DNA from 3 places in the Sorangium sp. KYC3313 genome. Region 1 is predicted to be linked to each of the others. Evidence: predicted binding sites of a transcription regulator. Region 1 holds the regulator's gene; each other region holds the start of a gene.

Region 1 (4,749 bases):
CGATCATCTGCTGGGTGTCGAACGGCTTGTCCATGTGATCGTCCGCCTGCGCGCCCGATCCCTTGGCGGGGTCGAACGGGTTCTGCTTGGACGAGAGGATCAGGACGGGCGTCGCCGGTGAGGCCTGCTTGATCGCCTTGCACAGCTCGTAGCCGTTCTTCGGCTCGAGCGTGACGTCGGCGATCACCAGGTCGGGTTTATCGCTCTTGAGCTTCTGCAGCGCAGCGTCGGCGCTGCTCGCCGTCACGACGCGGAAATCCTGACCCGCAAAGGTGATTTCGAGCACTTTGCGCATGGTCACGCTGTCGTCTACGGCGAGAAGGGTGCTGGCCACGAACGGGTCTCCTCTCAGATGGCGAGAAAGCGATGACGGCTCTGGATATCTTCGGCTCCGGTCGCGCGATGTGTCAACATTCGCGGTGTATTTCGCCCCCGCGGGCCCCGCGGATGTGCGTTTTCCGCGCCGGTAGAGCCCGGTCCCACGCTGGTGGGCGGAGCCGAGGCGCCCCCCTGTGAGCTTCTACATGCGTTCGCTCCGACCCGCCACTCCGCCGAGCCAGGAAGACAAAGCCGCCGAAACGACCGGCGTCCACCCGGCCGCCCAGGTACGACCTCCGCAGGATGGCCGCTGGACGGTGCCCGCCGAGCTGGATCGGCGCCCGCTGGACGGGGCCGTCCGTGCGCTGGCCGCGGTCTCGTGGTCCGACGCGCGCCGGTTGATCGAGACCGGCAAGGTGCTGGTCGGGAGCGCGGTGGCGACGAGCGCCCGCCGGCGGGTGCTCGGCGGGGAGCTGCTCGAGATCCGCCTGCACGCGCCGAGGCCCGAGACCGTGCGGCGGCGCAAGCTCGAGGGCGAGCTCGTGGTCTACGCGGACGCGAGCGTCATCGTGGTGAACAAGCCCGCCGGGGTGAGCACCATCCCGTACGGCGACGAGGATCCCGCGGAGCAGGCCGCGACCCTCGACGCGCTGGTGCGCGAGGTGCTGGCCAGGCGCGACCGCCTGCGCGGGCGCGCGCCGCTCGGCGTGGTGCAGCGCCTCGACAAGGGGACGAGCGGGCTGCTTGTCTTCGCGCGGACGCTCGCCGCGAAGAAGCACCTCGCGCAGCAGCTCCGCGTCCGCGCGATGCACCGGCAGTACCTGGCGCTGGCGCACGGCGCCGTCCCGCGCGGCACCTACCGCAGCTACCTCGTCGAGGATCGGGGCGACGGGCTGCGCGGCTCGGCGCGAGAGGGGCGGCGCGAGGGGCAGCTCGCGGTGACGCACGTGGAGCCGATCGAGGTGCTCCGAGGGCCGCAGGAGGGGGCCGGCGCCGGGGGCATGACGCTCGTCGCGTGCCGGCTCGAGACGGGACGCACGCACCAGATCCGCATCCACCTCGCGGAGGCCGGGCACCCGCTCGTCGGCGAGACCGTCTACGTGCGGGGCTACCGCGGGGCGAGGGTCCCGGCCGCGCGGCTGATGCTCCACGCGGCCGAGCTCGGCTTCGACCACCCGGCCGACGACCGGCCGATGCGCTTCCAGGCGCCGCCGCCCCCGGACTTCGACGACGTGCTCGAGCGGCTCCGCGAGCCGCAGCGGAAGGGCGCTACTTGACCTTGCCGCGGACCTCGGTCATTGCCGCGGCCGTGGCGTCGACCAGCGGCATGACCTTCGCATAGTCCATCCGCGTCGGGCCGAGCACGCCCACGGTCCCGGCGACGCGGCCGTTCTCCATGTACGGCGCGGCGACGAGGCTGAGCTGGCCTCCACCGAGGTCGCCCGCCTCGCTGCCGACGAACACGGTGACCTCACCCGCGCCGGCGGCGAGCGTCCGGTCGAGCAGATCGACGAGCTCCTCGCGCTCCTCAAGCGCCTTCATCAGCTTCTTGAGCCGGTCGACATCGGCGTACTCAGGCAGATCGATCAGGCGGTTCTGCCCCTCGATGACGACCTCGCTCCGCGGGGTCACGTCGGCCATCGCCTTGCTGCCGAGCTCGAAGGCGCGGCGCCTCAGCGCGTCGATCTGGAGGCGCTCGTCGGCGAGGCGGCGGGCGAACAGGTCCCGGATCTCGCCCAGGGTGCGCCCCTCGATGACGTCGGTGAGCAGGTTGTGGATCCGGGTGAGCTCGCCCTCGTTGATCGCCTCGTCGGCCGAGATGAAGCGGTTCGCGACCGAGCCGTCGGCGAAGACGAGCACCGCGAGCAGCTGCCCGGGCTTGGTCGGGATGAAGCGCAGCTGAGCGAGGGCGCGGAGCTCCGCCCGCGGCGCCGCGACGACCGCCGCGGCGCCGGACAGCTCCGAGAGGTAGCGCCCCGTCTCGCGGAGCGGATCGTTCGCCCCCGCGTAGATCTCGGTGAACCTCGCGCTCAGCTCGGCCTGCTGCTCGGGGGACAGCGACCGGAGCTCGACGAGCGCGTCGATGAACAGCCGGAGCGCGCGATCGGTCGGGATCCGCCCGGCAGAGGTGTGCGGCTGGTGGAGGTACCCGGCCTCCTCGAGGTCGGCGAGCACGTTGCGGATCGAAGCAGCCGAGAGATCCAGCCCGTATTTCCGGGCGAGCGTCCTGCTGCCAACTGGGTCGCCCGTTGCGATGAACTCGGTGACCGCGGCGAAAAGGATCTTTCGAGCTCGATTGGAAAGATCACCCATGTCAGTTGCATGCCGCGCACAAGCGCGCCGCCGTGGCTACCTGGACCAGGGACCGCCCAGCCCGGGAAGCCATGCGGGCCGGACCTTCGCTCCCGTACGTCAAGCTGCGCGTGCGGGCGCTCGACCCACGGACGCGCATGCGACCCATTTTGAGGGGATCGCGCGGCCCGGTCAAATGTCGCGGTAGGATCGGGCAGGTGCCGCCCCGCGCACGGGGCCCCGCCCCACCGGATGGCGGCGCGACCGGCCACGCAGCCACGCGGCCACGCGGCCACGCGGCCACGCGGCCACGCGGTTACGTGATTACGTGATCGCTCGGCCCCCGAGAGGGTCGGCCTGCCTTGCTTCGCACGAGGGATGTACCGCAACGATGCCGCCCGCACGCCACGCCGCCGCTGCCTGCGCGCTCGCCCTAGCGCTCGGCCCCCTCGCCGCCGCGCCGAGCGCGCAGGGCAAGCCGAAGGTCAGGTACCACCAGGACTGGGCGAAGCACCCGTCGGCGCGCTACGCGGCCATGAGCGCGGAGCAATGCCGTGCGGCGCTCACGCAGCGGAAGATCGCGTTCCAGCCGGTGCAGCGCGCGCCGGGCGTGCTCGCTCCGGTGCGGCTGCCGCACGAGGTCGGCGGGGTCGTCTACCGGACGGCGCTGCCGGCCCATCAACGCGCTGGAAACCCGTACGACGTCTTCGACTGCCGCCTCGCGCTCGCGCTCTCGGACTTCAGCCGGATCCTCCGCGCGCACGACATCGACGAGGTGCTGATGTTCTCGGCCTGGCGGCCTCCGGCCAGGATGTGGCCCGAGGGCAAGCTCGCCACGAGGCACCCCGGCGGGCTCGCGATCGACCCCTACAGGTTCGTCAAGGAGCGCGTCGGCGGCGGGTTCGCGGAGGATTGGCTCGAGGTGGAGCGCGACTTCGTCGGCAGGCGCGGCGCGCCGGTCTGCGGCGAGAGCGCCGGCCCGACCGGGCGGCGCCGCGGGGCCGGCAAGGGGGCGGGCAGCGGCCCTCCGGCGGACGCGGCGGCGCGAGAGCTGCGATCCATCGTGTGCGAGGCGGTGGACCAGCACATCTTCACGTCGATCCTCACGCCCAACTACGACCGGGCGCACAAAAATCACCTGCATCTCGAGGTGACCCCCGGCGTCCAATGGCATCTCGTGCGCTGATCCGGGAGGGGCCGTCCCCCCGCGCGCAAACCCGCTCTCCCTCCGAGGTCGACCCGCTATGTTAGCCCGCGTGCCCGCACGAAGACCCCCGCTCTCCCGCGCGTCCGCCGCGCTGGCGCTCGCCGCTGTCGCGCTGTCGTTCACGTTCGTCGGCTGCCCCTGCGTCAGCGGCCCCGTGAACGCGAGCCCTGGCCTCCGCTGGTTCCTGTTCTCGAACTTCGGCGCCAGCAAGATCTGCCCCGAGATGCTGAAGAGCGGGGTCTCGCTGCGCCTTCAGGACAGATCGGCGTCCATCGGGCGGTTCTTCCCGATGCAGTGCTCGTACGACGTCAACGACGCGGCCCAGACGATCACCGTCCACATCGCCGGCACCGGCTACGGCTACATGCAGCCGGCCAAGCGGGTGGGCTTCTCGCTCACGACGTCCGTCGAGTACCGACCCGACTTCCAGCTCGCGGACGACAACGTCTACGTGTGGGGACGGCTGAACCGGATCGTGCAAGGCCCGAGCTTCCAGCTGGGCTACGTCGAGAACCCCGTCATCGACGTGATGGCCAACGTCCCGCCGTTCGGAGGGCTCGCCAACGTGCTCGGCAACCAGATCGTCGCGGGTGAGCTGACCCGCGGGTTCACCGTCCTCTACAACGAGGAGACCGGGAAAGACTTCACGCTGGGGATCCTCATGCCACCCCAGCGACCGCACCACCCGTTCGAGGCCGAGGACGAGGAGCGGTACACCTTCGCGAACGAGACCGTCGAGGTGCACGCGCACCAGCGCGACTACCTCGGGCCGTTCGAGATCGCCGACTCGGACCAGGCGCTCTACCTCAAGGTCAGCGCGCAGGGCGCGCCCGTGGACCTCATGATCGTCGACAAGCCCACCGGCGACGCGTGGCGCGAGGCGTACCAGACCGGCAAGCCGCTCGGCCCCCCGCCAGGCCCGGTGCAGGCAG
Region 2 (4,749 bases), 4.4 Mb from region 1:
TGCCCCGCCGCGTAGAAGCGTCGCAGCGCCGCGAGCAGCTCGGCATGACGCCCGTGGCGGGCAAACTCGGCCTCGAGTCGGCCCGCGAACCGCGCCGCCAGATCGTTCGCGATCCGGTAGCGGTCGCCGGTCTCCGTGCCCGGCGGATCCATGAAGGTGACCCGCTCGAAGAGATGGGCGCGGATCCGCGCGGCGCGCTCGGGCTCGAAGCGCCCCGCCCCCGGCGGGGCCGCCTCGTGGCGGCGCCGGAGCGGCGGGCCTGGCGGCTCGACCTCGTCAGCCAGATCGCCATGGACGAGCAGCACGTATTTGTCGACCTCGGCCTGGAGCTCGAGCTCGAGCTGGGTCGCCGGCAGCTCCCTGCGGGCCCGCTCGGCCACATAGAGGAAGTGGCTCACGCCCTCGACGATCTGGCAGATCTCGTCGAACGTCCGCTCTCGCCCCCGCGCGATCGCCCGGCGGGGCAGGTGCAGCGCGATCTCGATATCCCCGTCGGCGTACCGGATCAGCAGCGCTTCGCGTGCGCTGCCGTCCGTCAGCCGGATGAAATCGTCGACCGCGGGCGCGTCATCGAGCGCATAGGTGCGCGCCAGGTGCTGCTGGATCCGGGACGGGAAGGTCGCCCCCCGCATCAGTTGAGCCCGCCCGTACCACGGCTCGGCACGAGCCCTCGTGCCCCGAGCTCATCCGCGAGGCGGCTCGATCCCGTACGAACCCAGCGCTCGTACAGCCGGAGCACCGAGCGCTCGTCCCGGGCCCCCGACGCGAGCGTACCGTCGGCCACATCGTTCAGGACGCTCACGAACCGCTCGAATTTCTCGGCCATCTCCGAAAGAACATCGGGCCCCTGGCCGACGCGCGCATTGAGGCGCAGCATAGCGGCCGCATGGTGGTAGGCGGTCGACCCGACCCCGACCACGTAGCCGCGATCGACCCCCTTGAGCTCGATGTGGCCGCCGAAGAAACCGACCACGTAGAGCACGCTGTCTCCCAGGTTACGCAGCCGCTGGAAGCGCTCGGCTCCGGAGGCTTCCAGCGCGTCGCGCAGAAGAAAGGTCAGGGGCTGGTTGAAGGCAGACTCGGCATGCTCGTCCGGGTGAGCAAAAGCACAGAGCAGACCGACGAGGTAGCTCGACGCCGCCTCGGTGGCGGCGACGTTCCGAACTCGGAGCGCCTCGTCCACAACCTCCTGGAAATAGCGGGTCATGCTCGGGGACAGAGAGATCGCTTGGCTCACAGCGGCACCTCACCTCTGCGGGTGCCCTGGATACCGACGTAACCCGGGCCACCGCGCGCTCAGGTCAACCAGACACGTCCTGACGGCCTCCCTCGGGCTGGAGGCCCTGAGGGCATCGCGTCACTGTGCTGCCGCAGCTTTGCCCTCATAAGCGTATTTTAGCCGAGGGGCTCCGCCGAGCCCAGCCTTGTGCCACGCACCTTCCCCTGCGATCTCCAGAACTTACAGCCACCTCTGCGCCTGGCTGCCAACACGCAAAGTGCCGGCCTGGAGCCACTCTTGACACCCTCCAGGGGGTGGCTATCTTCCGCGCGCTCGCTAGCACTCGCCTCAGGTGAGTGCTAGCAAAGTGCCCAGACTGCAACCGTAGGGGGCCTTCCGGCGCGCTCCGTCGCGCCGGCTGGGTCTCGCCGTTCGTGGGACGCGGCGCTCGTCCCCGGAGGACTTGCAAAGATGAAGATTCGACCGCTCCAGGACCGCGTGATCGTTCAGCGCGTGAAGGAAGAAGAGAAGACCAAGGGAGGTCTCTACATTCCGGACACCGCGAAAGAGAAGCCGATCGAGGGGACCGTCGTCGCCGTCGGCAACGGCAAGGTCGCCGAGGACGGTACCGTGCGGAAGCTCGACGTCAAGGAGGGCGATCGCGTCCTCTTCGGCAAGTACTCGGGCACCGAGGTCAAGATCGACGGCGAGGAGCACCTCATCCTCCGCGAGGACGACATCCTCGGCGTGATCGAGAAGTGACGCGGGCGACAGAAGGAACTTAGGAGAGACACCATGGCAGCCAAGGAAATCATCTACAACGAGTCCGCCCGCAGCATGATCCTCGCGGGGGTCAACGCCCTCGCCGACGCGGTCAAGGTCACCCTCGGCCCGAAGGGGCGCAACGTCGTCATCGAGAAGAGCTTCGGCTCGCCGACGGTCACCAAGGACGGCGTGACGGTCGCCAAGGAGATCGAGCTCGAGAACCGCTTCGAGAACATGGGCGCCCAGATGGTCCGCGAGGTCGCCTCGAAGACGAGCGACATCGCCGGCGACGGGACGACCACCGCGACGGTGCTCGCCCAGGCGATCTACCGCGAGGGCTCCAAGCTCGTCGCGGCCGGGCACAACCCGATGGAGATCAAGCGCGGCATCGACAAGGCGGTCGAGGCGATCGTGGCGCACCTCCACAGCTCGGCCAAGCAGACGAAGGACGCGAAGGAGATCGCGCAGGTCGGCACGATCAGCGCGAACGGCGACGAGACGATCGGCAAGCTCCTCGCCGACGCCATGGAGAAGGTCGGCAAGGAGGGCGTGATCACGGTCGAGGAGGCCAAGAGCGCCGACACGACCCTCGACGTGGTCGAGGGCATGCAGTTCGACCGCGGCTACCTCTCGCCGTACTTCGTGACCGATCCCGAGGCCATGAAGGCGAACCTCGAGGACTGCTACATCCTCATCTCGGAGAAGAAGATCTCCAACATGAAGGACCTGCTCCCGGTGCTCGAGGCGATCGCCAAGAGCCAGAAGCAGCTCCTCATCATCGCCGAGGACGTCGAGGGCGAGGCGCTCGCGACCCTCGTCGTGAACAAGCTCCGCGGCACGCTGCACTGCGCGGCCGTCAAGGCGCCGGGCTTCGGTGATCGCCGCAAGGAGATGCTGAAGGACATCGCCACCCTGACGGACGGCCAGGTGATCGCGGAGGAGCTCGGCCTCAAGCTCGAGAACGTCACGATCAGCGATCTCGGCCGCGCCAAGACCGTCATCATCGACAAGGACAACACCACGATCGTCGGCGGCCAGGGCAAGAAGGACAAGATCAAGGCCCGGCAGCAGGAGATCCGCGCTCAGATCGAGAACACGACGAGCGACTACGACCGCGAGAAGCTCCAGGAGCGGCTCGCGAAGCTCGTGGGCGGCGTCGCGGTCGTCAAGGTCGGCGCCGCGACCGAGACCGAGATGAAGGAGAAGAAGGCCCGCGTCGAGGACGCGCTCCACGCGACCCGCGCGGCCGTCGAGGAGGGCATCGTCCCGGGCGGCGGCGTGGCGCTCATCCGCGCGCAGAGCTCGCTCGAGAAGCTCAAGGTCAACGACGAGCAGCGGTTCGGCGTGAACATCATCCGCCGCGCCATCGAGGAGCCCCTCCGCCAGATCTCGGCCAACGCCGGGGAAGAGGGCTCGATCGTCGTGCAGAAGGTGCGCGACGGCAAGGACTCGTACGGCTACAACGCCGCGTCGGGCGACTACGGCAACCTGCTCGATATGGGCGTCATCGATCCGGTCAAGGTCGTCCGGTCGGCGCTCCAGAACGCGGCCAGCGTCGCCAGCCTGATGCTCACCACCGAGGCGCTCATCGCTGAGCGGCCGAAGGAGGAGAAGGCGGCGGCTGGTGGCGGCCACGCGGGCCACGGCCACGACTTCTGATCGCGGCGCGCCGCGCTGACCGCTAAGCCCGGCGGGCGAGGGCCGGCTTCCTCCTCGGGAAGTCGGCCCTTCGCCATTTCGACTTCCGGCGAGCCGCGGCGCATGATCTGATCCGGCGCAGGTTCGCGATGAGCACCCTGACTACCGAGCGCCTGGCGCTCACCCCGGTCTCGCTGCCCCTGCTCGAGGCGGTCATCCGCGGAGATCGCGCCGAGGCCGAGGCCCTGTCCGGCGCGCGCTTCCCTGGCGCCTGGCCCGGGCGCGCGCTCGTCGAGCGCGCCTTCAGCTCGCCGCTCGACCGGCTGCGCGACGATCCAGAGGCGTTCCTGTGGGGCACGCGGCTGATGGTGACGCGCGAGCAGGAGGAGCGCGTCGTCGTCGGCAGCGTGGTGCTGAACGGCCGGCCCGACGCGACCGGCACGGTGGAGATCGGCTACGGCGTCGAGGGCAAGTCCCAGGGCCAAGGCTACGCGACGGAGGGGTCGCGCGCCGTCCTGCGCTGGACGCTGCAGCAGCCGGGCGTGAGGCGCGTCATCGCGACCACGCCGGCCTGGCACCGCGCGTCGCTCCGGGTGATCGAGAAGCTCGGGATGCGCCCTGCTGGAACGCTCGATCACGACCTCCTGGGCGAGCTCCTCGTCTTCGAGCGCTACCCCGAGTAGCGCCCCTCCGTCCACGGACGGGGCCCGCCCCGGCGCCGCTCACCCTCCTGCGCGGCTCACGCCGCCGCGCGGGTCGCGCCGACGAGCCCACTCGCACAGGGTCATGCCCGCCGCGATCGCCACGGGGTACGAGTGGTTGATCCCGTACATGGGGATCGCGATCACGTCCTCGCACGCGTCGAGCAGCGCCTGCGGCAGCCCGTCATCCTCGCTGCCGAAGAGGAACACGAGCCCGCGGGGGAACGGCGCCTCCCAGAGGGTGCGCCGCGCGTGATCGCGCTCCACGCCGATGAGCGGGCGGCCGCGCGCCGCTTCGAGGAAGCTCGCCTCGTCGGGGCACTCGACGATGGTCTCGTACTTCTGCATGCCCATCGAAGCGCGCTCGTAGTAGGGCTCGGTCCCGATCAGGAAGATCTCCCGCACCAGGAACGAGTGCGCGACGCG
Region 3 (4,749 bases), 3.8 Mb from region 1:
TACCTGCGCGGCGGCGAGGGGCGCTCCTTGACGTTCGGGCTGCGCGACGGCGCGGGGGCGCTGATCGGCTGCACCACCCTGTGCGTCGTGACGCGGCCACAGCCTGCCGAGATCGGCGGGCGCGAGGCGCTCGCCCAGCTCGGGCTGCTGGGCGCCCCGCCGCTCTGGATCTCCGACGTGGGCGAGGCGCCCTCGTGGACGGCCATGCCGATCTGCACCTGCCTGCGCGAGGACCACCGCGGGCGGGGGCTCGGGGCCCCCCTGCAGGCGGCGGCGCTCCGGGAAGGGCACGATCGCTTCGGGATCCGGTGGTTCTACGCGCTCGTCAAGGCCGGCGACGAGATCGCCAAGCGCATGAACGCGCGTTGCGGGCTCGCCCCGCACCGCGCCGAAGGGTTCCTCGTCGCGTCGGCCGTGCCCTCCGAGAAGCCCCGGCGGCCGGCGGACGGGCGCCGCGGCTCAGGCTGACAGCACGGGCGCGAGGAGAAAGCGCCGCCGTCCGAGCCGAGGAGCCACGGGGCCGGCGGCCGCCGCGCGGGGCACCTCGCCTCGGACGAATGCGCCAGAGGGTAGCGCAACGTGAACGGAGCAGGACGTCCTCGCTGATCTGCGTGCTCGCGTGCTCGTCGAACGACGCTGCGCTTCGCGTCGTGCTCGACGCACGACATAGACGGAAGCAGCAGGAAACGAGGCGAGGGGGTGAAGTGGCGATCCCAGCGGGAATCGAACCCGCGTTACCGGCGTGAGAGGCCGATGTCCTAACCGCTAGACGATGGGACCTTGTTCTGCGGAGAAAGCCGACAGCTGAGCTGAGCGGCCTGGCTGGGGGACAAGGATTCGAACCTTGATAGCAAGAGCCAGAATCTTGCGTCCTGCCGTTAGACGATCCCCCAAGGGGTCAGCGCCGTGTTCATCAGCGCCACGGGCCGCGGAATCTACTTGGGCTGCCTGGATTGTCAAGCGATCAAAATCGGACCCGCCGAAGAAAAATGCCCGCCGCCAGAAATCGCCCATATTTCGCATGGTTCGAGCGCTTCATGGGGTGAGGAAGGCCTCCCCCCTGCCCAACCCCTCGCTCAACCCGCTCCGCCCTCGTTGCATGCCGTCCGTTGCTGCCGTCGCGCGTCGTCGTGCTCTCGCCATGATCCGTCCAGATTGTCCACGTGCTGTCGGGGGCTCGTCCCCGAGGAGGCTCCACGGGGTCGCGACCGCGCCCTCGCCGTCGCTTCTCCCGACATCTCGGCTTCGCCGTTCGGGACTCTCGGCTCCGGAAAAGTCGCGGCTCCCTGCTGCGTGCCCTTGACGCGCCGGGTGACTGATTTACTTTCGGCCGCGGTTTAGCCACCGGCCTAGGAGAGTGCCAAGAGACTGCGATCTCGGGCACTTAGCTCTCGTCGCGCGGGCGGAACGCCCCAGCGGGGGGGCGAACGGGACCTCCGGCGAGCCGATGGTCAGTCAACAAGCCGAGGACGAGGGAGCCAGCATGAAAATCAGGCCGCTGCAGGATCGGATTGTCGTCAAGCGCGTCGAGAGCGAGACGAAGACCAAGGGGGGCATCATCATCCCCGACGCCGCGAAGGAGAAGCCGATCGAGGGGCGCGTCGTCGCGGTGGGCAACGGCAAGGTCCTGAAGGACGGCAAGGTTCGCCCGCTCGATGTGAAGGTCGGGGACAAGGTGCTGTTCGGCAAGTACAGCGGCACCGAGGTGAAGCTCGACGGCGAGGAGCACGTGCTCATCCGCGAGGACGACGTGCTCGCCGTGACCGAGCCCGCCGCGACGTGAACCAGGTCTGAGGCTACCGAACGCAAGCGTTAGTACACGCGGCCCGCGCGGCCGCGAGGGGATTGAGAGATGGCTGCCAAGCAGATCGTTTTTAGCCGCGGCGCCCGCGCCGCGATCCTCAAGGGCGTGAACACGCTCGCCGATGCGGTCAAGGTGACCCTCGGGCCGAAGGGGCGGAACGTCGTCATCGAGAAGAGCTGGGGCTCCCCGGTCGTGACGAAGGACGGCGTCACGGTCGCCAAGGAGGTCGAGCTCGCCAGCAAGCTCGAGAACATGGGCGCCCAGATGGTGCGCGAGGTCGCCTCGAAGACCAGCGACAAGGCCGGCGACGGCACGACGACGGCGACGGTGCTGGCGCAGGCGATCTTCGGCGAGGGCCTCAAGCTCGTCGAGGCCGGCCACAGCCCGATGGATCTGAAGCGCGGCATCGACGCGGCGGTCGCGAAGGTCATCGAGGCCGTGCAGAAGGCCGCCAAGCCGACCAAGGACAAGGACCAGATCGCCCAGGTCGCCACGGTCAGCGCCAACGGCGACAAGGAGATCGGCCAGATCCTCGCCGACGCCATGGAGAAGGTCGGCAAGGAGGGCGTGATCACGGTCGAGGAGAACAAGCGCATGACGACGGAGCTCGAGACCGTCGACGGCATGCAGTTCGACCGCGGCTACCTCTCGCCCTACTTCGTGACCGACCCCGAGAAGATGACCGCGGTGCTCACGAACCCGCTCATCCTCGTGCACGAGAAGAAGATCTCGGCCATGGCCGACCTCCTGCCGCTGCTCGAGCAGGTGGTGAAGCAGGGGCGCGAGCTGCTCATCCTCTCCGAGGACGTCGAGGGTGAGGCGCTCGCCACGCTCGTCGTGAACAAGCTGCGCGGCACGATCAAGGTCGCCGCCGTGAAGGCGCCCGGCTTCGGCGATCGCCGCAAGGACATGCTGAAGGACATCGCCATCCTCACGGGCGCGACGCCGTTCATGGAGGACCTCGGCCAGAAGCTCGAGAGCGCCACGGTGCGCGACCTCGGGACGGCCAAGCGGGTCGAGATCGACAAGGACAACACGGTCATCGTCGACGGCCAGGGCGACAAGGGCGCCATCAAGGGCCGCATCGAGGCGATCCGCAAGCAGATCGCGGACACGGCGAGCGACTACGATCGCGAGAAGCTCCAGGAGCGGCTCGCGAAGCTCGCCGGCGGCGTCGCCGTGGTGAAGGTCGGCGCGGCGACCGAGACCGAGATGAAGGAGAAGAAGGCGCGCGTCGAGGACGCGCTGCACGCGACCCGCGCGGCCGTCGAGGAAGGCATCGTGGTCGGCGGCGGCGTGGCCCTCTTCCGGGCGGCCGCCTCGCTGGAGTCGCTCAAGTTCAACGACGACCGCGACGTCGGCGTGAGGCTCGTGCGCCGCGCCGTGGAGGCGCCGCTCCGCCAGATCGCCCAGAACGCGGGGGTCGACGGGACGGTGGTCGCGGAGAAGGTCCGGTCGGGCGCGCCGACGTTCGGCTACAACGCCGCGACCGACTCGTACGAGGACCTGCTCGCCGGCGGCGTCATCGACCCGGCCAAGGTCGTGCGGCACGCGCTCTCCAACGCGGCCAGCGTCGCCGCGCTGATGCTCACGACCGAGGCCCTCGTCGCCGAGAAGCCCAAGAAGGAGAAGGCCGCGGCCGGCGGGGCTCCCGGCGGCATGGGCGGCATGGGGGGTATGGGCGGCATGGGCGGCATGGGCGGCATGGGCGGCATGGGCGACTTCGACATGGGTTGATCGCCTGTCCGCGCCGCTCCCGGGCTGCCGCCGCCTCCGCGCGGCGCCGGCCCGCCGGGCGCGCTGCCCCGACGAAGCGGGCCGAGGGGTCCTCCAAAGCATGCTGGCTCGGGGGGCCCCTCGAGTTTTGTGAGCGCCAGCGCTCTTGCCCGGGTTTTTGACCCGCGGTCACGTGGGGCGCTAGACTCCCGGGCAATGTCGGAGTCGTCGTTCGCCCGCTATGGCCGCGAGTATGTGCCGGGCGACGTGCTCTTTCGTGAGGGGGACTCCGGCGACGTCATGTTCGTCATCCAGTCGGGCGCCGTGCGGATCACGAAATCGGTCGCCGGCGAGGACAAGGTGCTCGCGGTGCTCGGGCCCGGCGAGTTCGTCGGCGAGATGGCGATCTTGAACGGCAAGCCCCGGAACGCGACGGCCACCGTGAGCGAGCCGTCCCGCTGCGTCGTGATCGACGCGCGGAAGCTCGAGGTCATGCTGCAGCGCGACGTCGAGATAGCGCTCCGTCTCCTCAAGAAGCTGGCGAAGCGGCTCGACGCGGCGAACTCGCTGGTCGAGATCCTCATGCACCGTGACCCGAAGGCGCGCGTGATGCTCGCGCTCGCGCGCCACGCCGAGGCCTTCGGCGAGGAGACGCCCGAAGGCATACGCGTCCGCTCCTCTCCCGAGGACATCGCGCGCGAGGTCGACGTCGAGCGAGAGACGGTGGACGAGGTGATGAAGCGGCTCCGCCGGCTGAAGCTCCTCTCGTACGGGCCGCCTGGACCCGCGGCGATCATGGTGACCGACATGCGCAGGTTCCGGGATTTCATCGAGTTCCTGGACATGCCGCAGAAGTTCGGCGGAGAGAGCTGAACCAGTGGAGCTCCGTGTCATCGGCTGCCACGGCGGGGAGACCCCCAGGCATCGCACGTGCGCGTTCGTCGTGGACGACGTCCTCGCGATCGACGCCGGCTCGCTGACCAGCGGGCTCGAGGTGAAGGACCAGGCGCGGATCGAGGCGTGCCTGGTGAGCCACGCGCACCTCGATCACATCCGCGACCTGGCCACGATCGCGGACAACCGCTGCCAGCTCGGGTGCCCGCCGCTCGTGATCGCGGGCACGCGCGAGACGCTGCGCACGCTCAAGAAGCACTTCTTCAACAACGTGCTCTGGCCCGATTTCGCGGTGATCCCGAGCGCCGGGCAGCCGACCATCCAGTACCTCGAGC

What was found. The regulator HrcA, encoded in region 1, represses chaperone genes, less so after heat shock. The targets are predictions, from matches to a motif close to GNTAGCACTCNCCNNNGGNGAGTGCTANC.
Region 2: groES (co-chaperone GroES) is a predicted target of HrcA. The motif match lies at 1,555-1,583, and genes of this name have one in related genera.
Region 3: groES (co-chaperone GroES) is a predicted target of HrcA. The motif match lies at 1,337-1,365, and genes of this name have one in related genera.

The regions. Positions count from the first base shown of each region.
Region 1 is NZ_CP197255.1:397,592-402,340, forward strand. Features, by position in the region: gene ACSRUE_RS01625 (response regulator transcription factor) at 1-334, opposite strand, end outside; gene ACSRUE_RS01630 (RluA family pseudouridine synthase) at 636-1,595, shown strand; gene hrcA (heat-inducible transcriptional repressor HrcA) at 1,588-2,631, opposite strand; gene ACSRUE_RS01640 (hypothetical protein) at 3,002-3,796, shown strand; gene ACSRUE_RS01645 (hypothetical protein) at 3,867-4,749, shown strand, end outside.
Region 2 is NZ_CP197255.1:4,763,646-4,768,394, reverse strand. Features, by position in the region: gene ACSRUE_RS18735 (hypothetical protein) at 1-632, opposite strand, end outside; gene ACSRUE_RS18730 (hypothetical protein) at 632-1,237, opposite strand; gene groES (co-chaperone GroES) at 1,691-1,981, shown strand; gene groL (chaperonin GroEL) at 2,015-3,643, shown strand; gene ACSRUE_RS18715 (GNAT family N-acetyltransferase) at 3,772-4,305, shown strand; gene ACSRUE_RS18710 (TrmH family RNA methyltransferase) at 4,345-4,749, opposite strand, start outside.
Region 3 is NZ_CP197255.1:8,935,880-8,940,628, reverse strand. Features, by position in the region: gene ACSRUE_RS33910 (hypothetical protein) at 1-468, shown strand, start outside; tRNA gene ACSRUE_RS33905 (tRNA-Glu) at 706-780, opposite strand; tRNA gene ACSRUE_RS33900 (tRNA-Gln) at 820-893, opposite strand; gene groES (co-chaperone GroES) at 1,484-1,783, shown strand; gene groL (chaperonin GroEL) at 1,853-3,541, shown strand; gene ACSRUE_RS33885 (Crp/Fnr family transcriptional regulator) at 3,737-4,393, shown strand; gene ACSRUE_RS33880 (MBL fold metallo-hydrolase) at 4,398-4,749, shown strand, end outside.